DNA from 2 places in the Streptomyces sp. CMB-StM0423 genome. Region 1 is predicted to be linked to the other one. Evidence: riboswitches for the same ligand, from Rfam matches in the RefSeq annotation. Region 1 holds a riboswitch; the other holds the start of a gene.
The links. A riboswitch is a leader RNA that binds a small molecule or an ion and turns the genes downstream of it on or off. The one in region 1 is predicted to bind glycine.

Region 1 (7,645 bases):
GTCCCTCGGAGACCACCACCACGATCTCCATCTCGGGCATCGAGGCATACGAGGCCGAGGTCGCCAGCGGCGGGCAGACGCTGCCGCCGCTGTCGCCCGAGGCGCAGGCGGCCGTCGACGCGCTGCCGCCCGGCTCCGCGCTGCTCGTCGTCCGCCGCGGCCCCAACTCCGGGGCCCGCTTCCTGCTGGACAGCGAGCTGACCACCGTCGGGCGCCACCCGCAGAGCGACATCTTCCTGGACGACGTCACGGTCTCCCGGCGGCACGTGGAGTTCCGCCGGACCCCTGACGGCCGGTTCTCGGTCGCCGACGTCGGCAGCCTCAACGGCACGTACGTCAACCGCGAGCGGATCGACGAGTTCGAGCTGACCAGCGGGGACGAGGTGCAGATCGGAAAGTTCCGGCTGGTGTTCTTCGCCAGTCGGCGCACCGCCTGACGGCGGGGAGCACACGACCACGGGACGGAAGCGATGGGCGACACCCCGAGGGGCGGCACCGCCGCTCCGGAAGCGGACCGGCCGGACCGACGCCGGGCGCGCGACCGGCAGTTGAGCATCGGGGGCGTCCTCGCCGTGCTCCGCGAGGAGTTTCCCGAGGTCACCATCTCCAAGATCCGCTTCCTGGAGTCGGAGGGCCTGGTGGAGCCGCAGCGCTCGCCGGGCGGCTATCGCAAGTTCGGCACCGCGGACGTCGAGCGGCTGGCCCGGATCCTGCGTATGCAGCGGGATCACTACCTGCCGCTCAAGGTCATCCGTGAGCAGTTGGACGCCGACCCCGTGGCCGGCGCCGGGACCGGGGCCTCCGCCGTCGCGGAGGCCCCGCACGATCCCCGTGTCGACCGGGAGACGCTGCTGCGCACCGCCGCCGTCGGCGAGGACGAGCTGGCGTCCTGGGAAGAATTCGGTCTCGTCGCCCCGGACGCCGACGGGCTCTACGACGCGGACGCGGCCGCCGTCGCCCGTCTCGTGGCCGAGCTGGGCAGCTACGGGCTGCAGGCGCGCCACCTGCGCGGCCTCAAGGCCGCCGCGGACCGCGAGGCCGGCCTCGTCGAACAGGTCATCGGCCCGCTCCGGCAGCACCGCAGCCCGCAGACGCGGGCCCACGCGGAATCCACCGCCGAACGGCTGATCGAGCTGTCCGCGCGGCTGCACACGACCCTCGTACGGTCCTCACTGCGGGTCGCCGGCAACTGACCGGTCCCGTGCTCGACTACCCAAAACCGCCGGGGTCGGCCTAGGGTTGCTGTGTGAACGAGCTCGACGTTGTGGGTGTCCGGGTGGAAATGCCCTCGAACCAACCGATCGTTCTCCTGCGTGAAGTGGGCGGCGACCGGTACCTTCCCATCTGGATCGGTCCTGGGGAGGCGACGGCGATCGCCTTCGCGCAGCAGGGCATGACCCCCGCGCGCCCGCTGACCCATGACCTGTTCAAGAACGTGCTGGACGCGGTCGGCCAGGAGCTGTCCGAGGTCCGGATCACCGACCTGCGGGAGGGCGTGTTCTACGCCGAGCTGGTGTTCTCCGGCGGCGCCGAGGTGAGCGCCCGCCCCTCCGACGCCATCGCGCTCGCGCTGCGCACCGGCACGCCGATCTACGGCAGCGAGGGCGTGCTCAACGACGCGGGGATCTCGATCCCGGACGAGCAGGAGGACGAGGTGGAGAAGTTCCGCGAGTTCCTCGACCAGATCACGCCCGAGGACTTCGGTACGAATCCCCAGTGAGAGCCGCCCCCCGGTAGCCCGCCCGGGCCTACCGTGCGGGCGCCGTCGGCAAACCACCCGTAGGGTGATGAGCACCCGGCGTGCCCCGTGTGGCGTTCGTTGACGCGCCCGGGGCGACTGCCTACCGTCGGGAGGCAGGTCAGGGAGCGGGAGGTCGGCGTGGTGGTCACGGGCGGCGGGAGATCGGCTGGCGGGGGCGGAGCTGTTCCGCTGTACGGGCACGGCGTGGAGCCCGCGAGGCGGCCACGGGCCGCGTCCGCGGACGCGGAGGAGGTCGGCTACCGGGGACCGGCGGCGTGTGCCGCGGCCGGCATCACGTACCGCCAGCTCGACTACTGGGCCCGTACGGGCCTCGTCGAGCCGAGCGTCCGCCCCGCGAACGGCTCGGGCGCCCAGCGGCTCTACGGCTCCCACGACGTCGTCGTACTCAAGATCGTCAAGCGGCTGCTGGGCGCCGGGGTCTCGCTGCAGAGCATCAGGACGGCCGTCCGCCACCTGCGCGCGACCGATCCGGCCGAGCTGCGGCGGATGACCCTCATCAGCGACGGCGCCACGGTCTACGAGTGCACGTCCCCCGACGAGGTCGTCGAGCTGCTCCAGGGCGGCCAGGGGATCTTCGGCATCGCCGTCGGCGTGGTCTGGAGCGACGTGCAGGCGGCCCTCGTGCAGTTGCACGCGGAGCGCGTCGACACCGGCGAGACGCTGGTCGGGCACAACGCCGCCGACGAGCTGGCGCGCCGCCGCAGCCGCGCCGGCTGACGCCCTCCGGCAGGCCGGCCGGTGGCCGCCCCGCGCCCCGGTCCGTACGACGCCGTCACGGCCGTCTGACGGCCGCTGCGGGGCCGATGTCGTACCCATGGGGGACCATCACCGTGTGAGAAGCGCGCCGTCAGTCCTGCACCTGGACATGGACGCGTTCTACGCCGCCGTGGAGCAGGCCGCCAAGCCGAGCCTCAAGGGCAAGGCCGTGATCGTCGGCGGCCTCGGCCCCCGCGGCGTGGTGGCCACCGCGTCGTACGAGGCGCGGGTCTTCGGGGTGCACTCGGCGATGGCCATGGGCATGGCCCGCCGGCTCTGCCCGAACGCCGCGTTCCTCATCCCCCGCTTCCGGCTCTACCAGCAGGTCAGCGGCCAGGTCATGGCGCTGCTCGGGGAGCTGTCGCCACTGGTGGAGCCGCTGAGCCTGGACGAGGCGTTCGTCGACCTCGAAGCCGGCGGCACGCCCGCGGAGGAGACGGCGCTACGGAGCGTGGCGCGCCGGCTCCGCGCCGACATCCGCGCCGCCACGGGCCTCACCGGGTCCGTCGGGCTCGCCGCGTCCAAGATGCTCGCCAAGGTCGCCTCCGAGCTGGCCAAGCCGGACGGGCTCGTCCTGGTACCGCCGGGCGGCGAGCGGGCGCTGCTGGGGCCGATGAACGTGCGGACGCTGCCGGGCGTCGGCCCGGCCACGGCGGACACGCTGCGCCGGGCCGGGATCACCACGGTCGGGGAGGTCACGGACGCCGGCGAGGACGAGATGGTGCGGCTGCTGGGCAAGGCGCACGGCACCGGGATCCACGTGATGGCGCTGGGGCTGGACGAGCGGCCGGTGGTGGCGGACCGGGACACCAAGTCCGTCTCCGTCGAGGACACCTTCGACGTCGACCTCACCGACCGGGTCCGGATCCGCACCGAGGTCGAGCGGCTGGCGCGGCGGTGCGTGACGCGGTTGCGCGGCGCCGGGCGCTCCGGCCGCACGGTGGTCCTCAAGGTCCGGCGGTACGACTTCTCCACCCTCACCCGCTCCGAGACCCTGCGCGGGCCCACCGACGACCCGGCCGTGGTCACCGAGGCGGCGCTGCGGCTGCTGGACGGCGTGGAGACGACCGCGGGCGTGCGGCTGCTGGGCGTCGGCGTGAGCGGGCTCGCGGACTTCACGCAGGAGGACCTGTTCGCGCAGGCGGGCCAGGCGCCGGAGGTGCAGCACGGGCCGGTGGACGCCGACGGCCCGGTGGCGCTGCCGCCGCCCGGGCCGCCCCCGCCGCCCGCCGCGCCGGAGCCGGAGCCGGCCGCGCCGCAGTGGCTGCCGGGGCTGGACGTGCGGCACGCGGAGCACGGCCCCGGCTGGGTGCAGGGCAGCGGCGTCGGCCGGGTCACGGTGCGGTTCGAAGTGCCGGGCTCGGCGCCCGGGCGGGTGCGTACGTTCGCCGCGGACGACCCGGCGCTGGAGCCGGCGGACCCGCTGCCGCTGGTGCCGGTCGGCTGACGTCGGGGGGCTGGTGCCCGGCGGTGGCCTGTCAGTCGTCGGAGCCGGCGACCTCGCCGAAGTCCCGGTCCTGTGGCGGCCGCTGCTGCGGATGGGTGTTGGCGACCTCCGGCGGCAGCGTCATGCCGTAGTGGTGGTAGAGCTGGAGCTCCTGCGCGGGGGAGAGGTGCCGGCCTACGCCGAAGTCCGGCGCGTCCTTGATCAGCTCCCGTTCGAACGGCACCCGCAGCCCCTCGTCCGCCAGCTCGCTCGGCCCCAGCGGCACGAACGCGTCCCGGTGGAACAGGCCCGTGCGCACCGCCGCCCACTGCGGGGCGCCGGTGGCGTCGTCGAGGTACACCTCGTCGACGGTCCCGAGCTTGTCGCCGTTGCTGTCGTACGCGCGCACGCCGATCAGGCTCCGGGGGTCGATGTCGGTCTGCACGGTGCCTCCCACGTCTCGTCACAGCTCCGCTGCCTCCACGTAACGGCACAAGAGGCCCCGCGGCCACTCGGCGGGCGCCGCCCGGGCGCACGTGAGCGCACGCCCCGCGCCGGGATGCGCGGGGCGTGCGCTGGTACGCTGATCGTGGCCGCAGACCCCGTGCGGGAGAGTCCTCCGCCCGCCAGCCGGAGGCGCCGAAGGAGCAACTCCTCCCCGGAATCTCTCAGGCCCCCGTACCGCACGGACGAGGTCACTCTGGAAAGCAGGGCGGGCCGCCGCGCGGCCCTTCCTCACCGACGGTGCAAGCCGGGCCGCGCCCAGTCAGGGCGTGCCGGTGAAGCTCTCAGGTCCGGATGACAGAGGGGGAGGCCGTACGGGTGCCCGGCCCAGGGGTATCCGCGAAGGTCCGCGCGACCAGGAGGCCCCTTTGTCCGAGACGAACGCCCACCGCATCCCGCTTTCCGACTTGGAGCGCGGCACGCCCTTCGAGCAGCGCCACATAGGACCGGACGCGGGCGACCGGGCCAAGATGCTCGCCCAGGCCGGCTACGGCTCGCTGGACGAGCTGACGGAGGCCGCCGTACCCGGCTCGATCAAGGGCACCGGCGCGTTCGCGTTGCCCGCGGCCCGCTCCGAGGCCGAGGTGCTGGCCGAGCTGCGCGGCCTGGCGGCGCGCAACGAGGTGCTCACCTCCATGATCGGCCTCGGCTACCACGGCACCCACACGCCGCCCGTCATCCTGCGCAACGTCATGGAGAACCCCGCCTGGTACACGGCGTACACCCCGTACCAGCCGGAGATCTCCCAGGGCCGTCTGGAGGCGCTGCTCAACTTCCAGACCGTCGTCTCCGACCTCACCGGGCTGCCCACCGCCGGCGCCTCGCTGCTCGACGAGGGCACCGCCGCCGCCGAGGCGATGGCCCTGTCCCGGCGCGTCGGCAAGGTCAAGGACGGCGTCTTCCTGGTCGACGCCGATACCCTGCCGCAGACCGTCGCCGTGCTGCGCACCCGCGCGGAGCCGACCGGCGTCGAGGTCGTCGTCGCCGACCTCAGCGGCGGCATCCCCGCGGAGGCCGCGGAGCGCGGCGTCTTCGGCGTGCTGCTGCAGTACCCGGGCGCCTCCGGTGCCGTACGGGACCTCGCGCCCGTCATCGAGCGGGCGCACGAGCTGGGCGCCGTCGTCACCGTCGCCGCCGACCTCCTGGCGCTCACCCTGCTGACCTCGCCCGCGGAGCTCGGCGCCGACATCGCGGTCGGCTCCAGCCAGCGATTCGGGGTCCCGATGGGCTTCGGCGGGCCGCACGCCGGCTACATGTCCGTACGCGAGAAGTTCGCGCGCAGCCTGCCGGGCCGGCTCGTGGGCGTCTCCAAGGACGCGGACGGCGCGCAGGCGTACCGGCTGGCCCTCCAGACGCGCGAGCAGCACATCCGCCGCGAGAAGGCCACCAGCAACATCTGTACCGCGCAGGTGCTGCTCGCGGTGATGGCGTCGATGTACGCCGTCTACCACGGCCCCGAGGGCCTGGCGGCGATCGCCCGGCGCACCCACCGCTTCGCCGCGATCCTCGCCGCGGGCCTGCGGGCGGGCGGCGCCGACGTGGTGCACGACGCGTTCTTCGACACCGTCACCGTCCGCGTCCCCGGCCGGGCCGCCGAGGTGACCGCCCGCGCCCGCAACGCCGGCGTCAACCTCCGCCTCGCCGATGCCGACCACGTCGGCATCTCCTGCGACGAGACCACCGTCCGCGACCACCTCGCCGTCGTCTGGGACGCCTTCGGCGTCACCGGCCGGGACGTCGGTGAGCTGGACGCCGCCACCGCCGACGCGCTGCCCGCCGGGCTGCTGCGCACCGACGAGTACCTGACCCACCCGGTCTTCCACCGGCACCGCTCCGAGACCGCCCTGCTGCGCTACCTGCGCACGCTCGCCGACCGGGACTACGCGCTGGACCGCGGCATGATCCCGCTCGGCTCCTGCACGATGAAGCTCAACGCGACCGCCGAGATGGAGGCCGTCACCTGGCCCGAGTTCGCCGGGCTGCACCCCTTCGCGCCCGCCGACCAGGCCGCGGGCTATCTGACCCTCATCCGCGAGCTGGAGGAGGGCCTGGCCGCCGTCACCGGCTACGACAAGGTCTCCCTGCAGCCCAACGCGGGGTCGCAGGGCGAGCTGGCGGGCCTGCTGGCCGTACGGGCGTACCACCGCGCCAACGGCGACGAGCGCCGCACCGTCTGCCTCATCCCGTCCTCCGCGCACGGCACCAACGCCGCCTCCGCGGTGATGGCCGGCATGAAGGTCGTGGTCGTGAAGACCGCGGAGAACGGCGAGGTCGACGCGGACGACCTGCGCGCGAGGATCGAGCAGTACGGCGACGAGCTGGCCGTGCTCATGGTCACCTACCCCTCCACGCACGGCGTGTTCGAGGAGCACATCACGGAGATCTGCGACGCCGTGCACGCCGCCGGCGGCCAGGTGTACGTGGACGGGGCCAACCTCAACGCGCTCGTCGGCCTCGCGGGCCCCGGAAAGTTCGGCGGCGACGTCTCGCACCTGAACCTGCACAAGACGTTCTGCATCCCGCACGGCGGCGGCGGCCCCGGCGTCGGCCCGGTCGCGGTCCGCGAGCACCTGGCCCCGTACCTGCCGAACCACCCGCTGCAGCCCGCCGCGGGCCCCGAGACGGGCGTGGGCCCGGTCTCGGCGGCGCCGTGGGGCTCGGCCGGGATCCTGCCGATCTCATGGGCGTACATGAAGCTCATGGGCGAGGACGGGCTGCGCCGCGCCAGCCAGGTCGCGGTGCTGGGCGCCAACTACGTGGCCAAGCGGCTGGAGCCGCACTTCCCGGTGCTGTACGCGGGTCCCGGCGGGCTCGTCGCGCACGAGTGCATCATCGACGTACGGCCGCTGACCAAGGCGACCGGCGTGTCGATCGACGACGTCGCCAAGCGGCTGATCGACTACGGCTTCCACGCCCCGACGATGTCGTTCCCGGTGGCCGGGACGTTGATGATCGAGCCGACCGAGAGCGAGAACCTGAGCGAACTCGACCGGTTCTGCGAGGCGATGATCGCGATCCGGCGGGAGATCGAGCGGGTCGGCACGGGGGAGTGGGACAAGGACGACAACCCGCTGGTCGGCGCGCCGCACACCGCGGCGCAGCTCGCGGGGGAGTGGCAGCACCCGTACGGGCGTGAGGAGGCCGTCTTCCCGGCCGGGGTGACGCCCGCGGACAAGTACTGGCCCCCGGTGCGCCGG
Region 2 (7,645 bases), 5.4 Mb from region 1:
TGTCCGCGCCCGTCTCCTTCATCGTCTTGATGGCCTTGTCGAGGGAGACGAAGTGCTGGCCGTCGCCGCGCAGTGCCATGCGGGCCGCCGTGATGGCCTTGACCGCCGCCATGCCGTTGCGCTCGATGCACGGGATCTGGACCAGGCCGCCGATCGGGTCGCAGGTCAGCCCCAGGTTGTGCTCGATGCCGATCTCCGCGGCGTTCTCGACCTGTTCCGGGGTGCCGCCGAGGATCTCGGCGAGGCCGCCGGCGGCCATGGAGCAGGCGGAGCCCACCTCGCCCTGGCAGCCGACCTCCGCGCCGGAGATGGAGGCGTTCTCCTTGAAGAGCATGCCGATCGCGCCCGCCGCGAGGAGGAAGCGGACCGCGGTGTCGTCGTCCGCGCCGGGGACGAAGTCCACCGCGTAGTGGAGGACCGCGGGGATGATGCCCGCCGCGCCGTTGGTGGGGGCGGTGACGACGCGGCCGCCCGCGGCGTTCTCCTCGTTGACCGCCATCGCGTAGAGGGTGACCCACTCCATCGCGTGTGCCGCCGGGTCGCCCGCCGCGCGGAGCTGGCGGGCCTCGCCGGCGGCGCGGCGGCGGACCTTCAGGCCGCCCGGGAGGATGCCCTCGCGGCTGGTGCCGCGGGCGACGCACTCGCGCATGACCCGCCAGATCTCCAGCAGCCCGGCGCGGATCTCCGCCTCCGTGCGCCAGGCGCGCTCGTTCTCCAGCATCAGCGAGGAGAGCGACAGACCCGTCTCGCGGGTGCGGCGCAGCATCTCGTCCGCGGTACGGAACGGGTGCTTCAGCACGGTGTCGTCGAGCTTGATCCGGTCCTCGCCGACCGCCTCCTCGTCGACGACGAAGCCGCCGCCCACCGAGTAGTACGTCTTCTCCAGCAGCGTCCCGCCGTCCGCGTCGTACGCGGTCAGCGTCATGCCGTTCGCGTGGTACGGCAGCGAGCGGCGCCGGTGCAGGACGAGATCGGCGGCGGCGTCGAAGGGGATCTCGTGGTCGCGCCCTATCTCGGCGCCCAGCAGGTGCAGCCGCCCGGTGCCGCGGATCCGCTCCACCTCGCCCTCGGCCCACTCGATGTCGACGGTGCGCGGCGAGTGGCCCTCCAGGCCGAGGAGCACGGCCTTGGGGGTGCCGTGGCCGTGGCCGGTGGCGCCCAGGGAGCCGAAGAGTTCGGCGCGTACGGCGGCGGTGTGGGCCAGCAGGCCCTCGTTCTTCAGCCGGCGCGCGAACATCCGGGCAGCCCGCATCGGGCCGACCGTGTGCGAGCTCGACGGGCCGATGCCGATCGAGAAGAGGTCGAAGACGGAGATGGCCACTCGGGACTCCCTTGTCCTTGCGTGGGGCGTGCGCGTGCGTGGTGCGGGTGGTGACGGGTCGCGCGTACGGCCCCGGGGCCCGGCCGCCCGCCGCGTCGGAGCGGCGGGCGGCCGGGCCGTACGGGCTACAGGCCGGGGTACAGCGGGTGCTTCTGCGCCAGGGCGGTGACCCGGGCGGCGAGTGCGGCCGTCTTTGCCTCGTCGAAGCCCGGCTTGAGGGCTTCGGCGATGACGTCGGCGACCTCCTCGAAGTCCGCGGCGGTGAAGCCGCGGGTGGCCAGCGCGGGCGAGCCGATGCGCAGGCCGGAGGTGACCATGGGCGGGCGGGGGTCGTTCGGGACCGCGTTGCGGTTGACGGTGATGCCGGTCTCGTGGAGCCGGTCCTCGGCCTGCTGGCCGTCCAGCTCGGATTCGCGCAGGTCGACCAGGACCAGGTGGACGTCCGTACCGCCGGAGAGCACCGAGACGCCGGCCGCGCGGGCGTCGTCCCGCAGCAGCCGCTCGGCCAGGATCCGGGCGCCGTCCAGCGTGCGCTGCTGCCGCTCCCGGAACTCCTCCGACGCGGCGATCTTGAACGACACCGCCTTGGCCGCGATCACGTGCTCCAGCGGGCCGCCCTGCTGGCCGGGGAAGACCGCCGAGTTGATCTTCTTGGCGAGGGCCTGGCGGGAGAGGATGACCCCGCCGCGCGGGCCGCCGAGGGTCTTGTGCGTCGTGGTGGTGACGATGTCCGCGTACGGCACCGGGTTGGGGTGCAGGCCCGCGGCGACGAGACCGGCGAAGTGCGCCATGTCGACCATCAGCAGCGCGTCGACCTCGTCGGCGATCCGGCGGAAGCCGGCGAAGTCGAGCTGCCGGGGGTACGCCGACCAGCCCGCGATGATCAGCTTCGGCCGCCGCTCCTTGGCCAGCCGCTCGACCTCGGCCATGTCGACCTGGCCGGTCTCGGCGTCGACGTGGTAGGCGGCGACGTCGTACAGCTTGCCGGAGAAGTTGATCTTCATGCCGTGGGTCAGGTGCCCGCCGTGGGCCAGGTCCAGGCCCAGGATCGTGTCGCCGGGCTTGAGCACCGCGAACATCGCCGCCGCGTTCGCCGACGCGCCCGAGTGCGGCTGGACGTTCGCCGCCTCGGCGCCGAAGAGCGCCTTGACCCGCTCGCGGGCCAGCTCCTCGGCGACGTCGACGTACTCGCAGCCCCCGTAGTAGCGGCGGCCGGGGTAGCCCTCGGCGTACTTGTTGGTGAGGACCGAGCCCTGCGCCTCCAGCACGGCGACCGGGGCGAAGTTCTCCGAGGCGATCATTTCGAGGGTGGACTGCTGGCGCTTGAGTTCGGCGTCCACGGCGGCGGCGACCTCGGGGTCGACCTCGTGGAGCGAGCCGTTCAGAAGGGACATGGGACCTTCCGGGGAAAGAGAGGGACGCGGGCGGGCGGGGCTGCGGCGGCGGAGCTCAGCCCGCGGTGAACGCGGTGTACTCGGCGGCGGACATCAGGTCGGCGGCCTCGGCCGAGACGCGCACCCGGAACAGCCAGCCGTCCTGATACGGCCCGGAGTTCACCAGCGCCGGGTCGTCCACGACGTCCTGGTTGGTCTCGGTGACCTCCCCGGTCACCGGCGCGTAGAGGTCGGAGACGGACTTCGTCGACTCCAGCTCGCCGCAGGGCTCGCCCGCGGTGACCGCGGCGCCCACGTCCGGCAACTGGACGAAGACGACGTCGCCCAGCGCGTTCGCGGCGTGGGCGGTGATGCCGACGGTGGCGACGCCGTCGTCGGTCGCGACCCACTCGTGTTCCTTGCTGTAGCGCAGGTGCTCAGGGTTGTTCATAAGGCGATTCTCCAGGATCGGGACGTGAGTGGCGTAAAGGGGCGCTGGTGGCGCGGTCGAGGGGCCGCGGAAAGGAAGAGGCAGGCGTACGTGCGCAGCCGGTCAGGAGCGCTTGTAGAACGGCAGGGCGACGACCTCGTACGGCTCGTGGCTGCCGCGGATGTCGACGCCCACGCCGGTGGCCGCCGAGGGGCCGGGACCGGCGTGCGCGGCGTCCACGTACGCCATGGCGATCGGCTTGCCCAGGGTGGGGGAGGGGGCGCCGGAGGTGACCTCGCCGATGCGCCGGCCGCCGGCCACCACCCCGTACCCCGCGCGCGGCACCCGCCGGCCCGCGGCGACCAGGCCGACCAGCACCCGCGGCGGCTCGGCCGCGGCGCGCTCGGCGGCCTGTTCGAGCGCCTCGCGCCCGACGAAGTCGCCGGGCTTGTCGAGCTTGACGACCCGGCCGAGGCCGGCGTCGAAGGGCGTGAGCGCGGTGGTCAGCTCGTGCCCGTACAGCGGCATGCCGGCCTCGAGGCGCAGGGTGTCGCGGCAGGAGAGCCCGCACGGCACCAGGCCGTCGTCCGCGCCCGCCGCGGTCAGCGCCGCCCAGACGGCCGCCGCGTCCGCGGGGCGTACGAACAGCTCGAAGCCGTCCTCGCCGGTGTAGCCGGTACGGGCGATGAGCGCGTCCGCGCCGGCGACGGTGCCGGGCAGACCCGCGTAGTACTTCAGGCCGGCCAGATCCGCGTCGGTGACCCGGCCGAGGATGGCCGGCGACTTCGGACCCTGCACGGCGATCAGGGCGTACGCCTCCCGGTCGTCGCGCACCCCGGCGCCCGGGAAGCCGGCGGCCCGCCCGGCGAGGGCGTCCAGGACGACCTGGGCGTTGGCGGCGTTCGCGACGATCATGTACTCCTCGTCGGCGAGCCGGTAGACGATCAGGTCGTCGAGGATGCCGCCGTCCTCGCGGCAGATCATCGTGTACCGGGCACGGCCCGGGCGCACCGCGGACAGCCGGCCCACCAGGGCGTAGTCCAGCAGGTCCGCGGCCTGCGGGCCGGTGACGGCGATCTCGCCCATGTGGGAGAGGTCGAAGAGGCCGGCGCGGGTGCGCACCGCGACGTGCTCCTCACGCTCGCTGCCGTAGCGCAGCGGCATGTCCCAGCCGGCGAAGTCGGTCATGGTGGCGCCGAGGGCGCGGTGCGTGGCGTCGAGCGCGGTACGGCGCGGTGCAGGGCTCTCAGTGGTCATCGTCAGGCTCCCGGACAGGGGGTGGTCGTGTCCTCCCCATCTGTCATCGGAACCTGAGAGGTTCGCCACGATCCCGCGGGAGCGTGGCTTGCACCTTGGGTGGGGCGGCGCCGGCGCACGGCCGGGCACACCCGCTTTTCAGATCTGCCTCGCCCGCGCGGTGACGGTGCCTGAGAGATTCAAGGGAGGACTTGCTCCTTCGGCGCCCGGTGCGACGAGGCACCGGGACTCTCCCGCGCGGGTTCTGACGGCCGGTATGCAGTTGGCGGGCCCCATCATTGCACGCACCGTCGACCGCGGGACAGGGGAAGAAGTGGGAGGCCACCTTCCGTTGCGTCCTTGTCGAGTCCCGCTGCTGTTGCGACGCTTGTGGACGGCAAGAGCGGCGGTGCGGGGCGTGGGAGGCAGCGTGACGGTGGAGCAGGCGGCCTCCAGGGAACGGCTTCGATATCCCGAGGGGGACATCGTCGTGATCTCCGGGCTGCCGGGCAGCGGCAAGAGCACGCTCATGCGCCGCACGCAGCCGCCGGCCGCGGTGCGGCTGATCGACTCGCAGTACGTGCGCGAGCGCTGGGCGCAGAAGCTGGGCACGCGGCTGCCGTACGCCCTCTACCGGCCGTTAGTCCGCGTCGACCACTACGCGCGGCTGCGGCTCGCGGTCCGCGCGGGCGGCAGCCTCGTCGTGCACGACTGCGGCACGCTGCCGTGGGTGCGCTGGTGGCTGACCAGGCAGGCCAGGCGGTACGGGCGCGGGGTGCACGTCGTGGTGCTCGACGTGCCGGAGGATGTGGCACGGGAGCGGCAGGCGCGGCGCGGCCGCGCCGTGTCGCGGTACGCCTTCGCCCGGCACCGGTGGGCGCACCGGAGGCTGCTGGACTGGGCGCACGCCGGGCAGCCGGCGGAGGGGTGCGACTCGGTGCTGGTGCTGGACGGGGAGGCGACGGGGGCGCTGCGCTCGATCAGCTTCGGCTGAGTCCGCGGGGGGCGGCTGCGCGCCGCAGGACCGGGCCGGCGGCCGGCCGCTACGCGCCGGACTGCGCCGGCAGCTTCGGCGGCACCGCCGCGTTCTGCGGCATCGGCGGCACCTGCCCCGCCGGCACCAGCCCGCTGACCGCCGTCGCCGACAGGACCCGTACCAGCGCCGCCACGGTCACCGTGGCCCGGTCGGCCACCGCCGCCCGGTCGCCCGCCCGGCCCGCCCGTACCAGGCCGGCCAGCTCCTCCCGCAGCGAGCCGACGGCCTGCGCCAGGGCGGTCGTCTTCCGCGCCTTCATCGACTTCACCTTGCCCTTGGCCCCCGCCGCCGCGCCCACCGCGTCCAGGTGCGACCGCACGTCGGGCAGCGTGCGCGGGTTCTGCCGGCCGCCGTCGGCGACGGCCTGCTGGACCTGCCCGACGGTCCGGGCCGTGGCGGCGGTGAGGTGCCCGAGCTGCGCCAGCAGGTGCAGGGTCGGCGGGTCGACGTCGGCGGCGGCCGGGGCGGAAGCCGCGGTCCTGCCGCCGGGGTGCCCGCCCCGGGCGGCGTCCCCGGCGGCGGCGACGGGCCCGGCCATGCCGAGCACGAGGGCGCCGCCGGCGACGGCGGAGACGACGGTGGCGGCGAGGCCGGCCATTCGGTTCGTACGCATGGAAAACGGGCTCCCTGTCGCGAGGTCCTGAGGGTGAGAGGACTCCACCGTGGGCAGGTGCGGCCTTCGCCCGCGAGCGCTCGCAGCCGTTAGGGTGCCGACGTTCATCCCCCGAAAGTTGGCTGGTCCCGATGAGCTTCGACTACCGCTCCCCGCAGCCCCCCGCCACGGGCGGCTTCCCCGGCAACGAGCTGGAGGAGGTGCTCGCCGCCTCGCTCGGCAACCCGCAGGCCGCCCCGCGGCTGCTGGAGGTGCTGGGCCGCAGCAGCCTGTGGGTGCCGCTGCCCGGGGGCGGCGGGCCCGACAGTCCCACGCTGCCCGTGCCGACGACCGAGATCGGCGGCGCGCCGTACGTGCCGGTGTTCTCCTCGCAGGAGGAGTTCCTGCGGGTCACCGGCTCCCACATGTCGTTCACCGTCGCGCCGGCCCGCGAGTTCGCCCGCGGGCTGCCGCCGCAGGTCGGCATCGCGGTCAACCCCGGCGGTACGGTCGGCGTGCCGCTGCCGCCGGCGGCGGTCGCGGAGCTGTGCCGGGACCGCGGGGCGCCGCGGCTGCCGGGGGAGGCACGCGGCGGCCGGGTGCGGCTGTTCACGCCGGATTGGCAGGACGACCCGGTGGACTTCCTGTCGGTCGCGCGGGAGGAGTTCGAGCGGATCGGGGTGGTACGCAGCGCGCGCCGGGGGCTCGCGAGCGTCGAGGGCGGTGCGGAGCAGCTCTACATCGGGGTCGAGCTGCTGGACACGTACGACGAGAGCAGGCAGGCGACGGTGGAGGCGCTGGGCCGGGCGCTCGGCGCGCAGCCGGTGCCGTGGAAGGTCCAACTGGTCTTCCTCGACGCCGCGGTGGACCCGGTGATCACCTGGATGCGGGCCAAGGTCGAGCCGTTCTACATCCGGGTCGGCTGACGGGGTCAGGCTCTAAGCTGGTTTGATGACCTTTCCGGGCGTACACGCGTGCCCGGGAGCGGCGGCGGCCGAGACGAAGGGTTGGGGCCCAGGGTGAACGGGGGCGCGAGCGGGCGGGCGCCGGGAGCGGGCGTGGACCAGTTGGTCCGCCAGGTGGCTCCCGGCAGGTACGACGCGTACGAGGCGCTGCTCGCCGCGCTGGCCGCCGGGCAGGTGTGGATGCTGCTCTGGCAGGGCCGCCCCGACTCGCCGGACGCGCAGTACGGCAGCATGCAGGTCGAGGGCCACGCCTACGCGCCCTGCTTCAGCTCCGACCGCGAGCTGGCCGCCAGCGGCTGGGCCGGCGCCCACGAGCCCGTCGCCGGGGCGGAGATCGCCGCCGCGCTCTACCCCGACCGCTGGGGCCTCTGGCTCGACCCGCACGCCGCCGGCGGCGGCGTCGGCGTCCCCTGGCTCGACCTGCGCCGGGTGGCCACGGGCCTGGACCGGCTGCCCGCGGGCCCGCTGCGGATCGCGGAACCGGTCGTGGACGTCGCGCAGTTCTATGCCCTGCTGGGCCAGACCGCCCACCGCACCCCCGCCGTGCGCACGCTCTGCCGCGCCTGGGTGCAGCCGGTGCTCGGCGAGCCGTACCTCGCCATCGGCATCGACCTGTACGACACGGGCGCGCAGTCCGTCGCCGCGGCGCAGTCGATGATGCAGGAGTCCGTGGCCGCCGTGCCCCCGGGCCT

Region 2: another riboswitch for glycine. It lies ahead of gcvT (glycine cleavage system aminomethyltransferase GcvT); the one in region 1 lies ahead of gcvP (aminomethyl-transferring glycine dehydrogenase).

Annotation. Positions count from the first base shown of each region.
Region 1 covers NZ_CP025407.1:7,569,477-7,577,121, forward strand. The annotation lists gene CXR04_RS32885 (FHA domain-containing protein) at 1-437, shown strand, start outside; gene ftsR (transcriptional regulator FtsR) at 471-1,193, shown strand; gene CXR04_RS32895 (bifunctional nuclease family protein) at 1,247-1,720, shown strand; gene CXR04_RS32900 (MerR family transcriptional regulator) at 1,931-2,479, shown strand; gene CXR04_RS32905 (DNA polymerase IV) at 2,595-3,965, shown strand; gene CXR04_RS32910 (PRC-barrel domain-containing protein) at 3,997-4,401, opposite strand; glycine riboswitch at 4,542-4,638, shown strand; gene gcvP (aminomethyl-transferring glycine dehydrogenase) at 4,817-7,645, shown strand, end outside.
Region 2 covers NZ_CP025407.1:2,123,149-2,130,793, reverse strand. The annotation lists gene CXR04_RS08865 (L-serine ammonia-lyase) at 1-1,321, opposite strand, end outside; gene glyA (serine hydroxymethyltransferase) at 1,447-2,715, opposite strand; gene gcvH (glycine cleavage system protein GcvH) at 2,771-3,145, opposite strand; gene gcvT (glycine cleavage system aminomethyltransferase GcvT) at 3,248-4,381, opposite strand; glycine riboswitch at 4,412-4,529, opposite strand; glycine riboswitch at 4,530-4,627, opposite strand; gene CXR04_RS08845 (AAA family ATPase) at 4,791-5,354, shown strand; gene CXR04_RS36390 (hypothetical protein) at 5,404-6,009, opposite strand; gene CXR04_RS08835 (enhanced serine sensitivity protein SseB) at 6,141-6,914, shown strand; gene CXR04_RS08830 (enhanced serine sensitivity protein SseB C-terminal domain-containing protein) at 7,047-7,645, shown strand, end outside.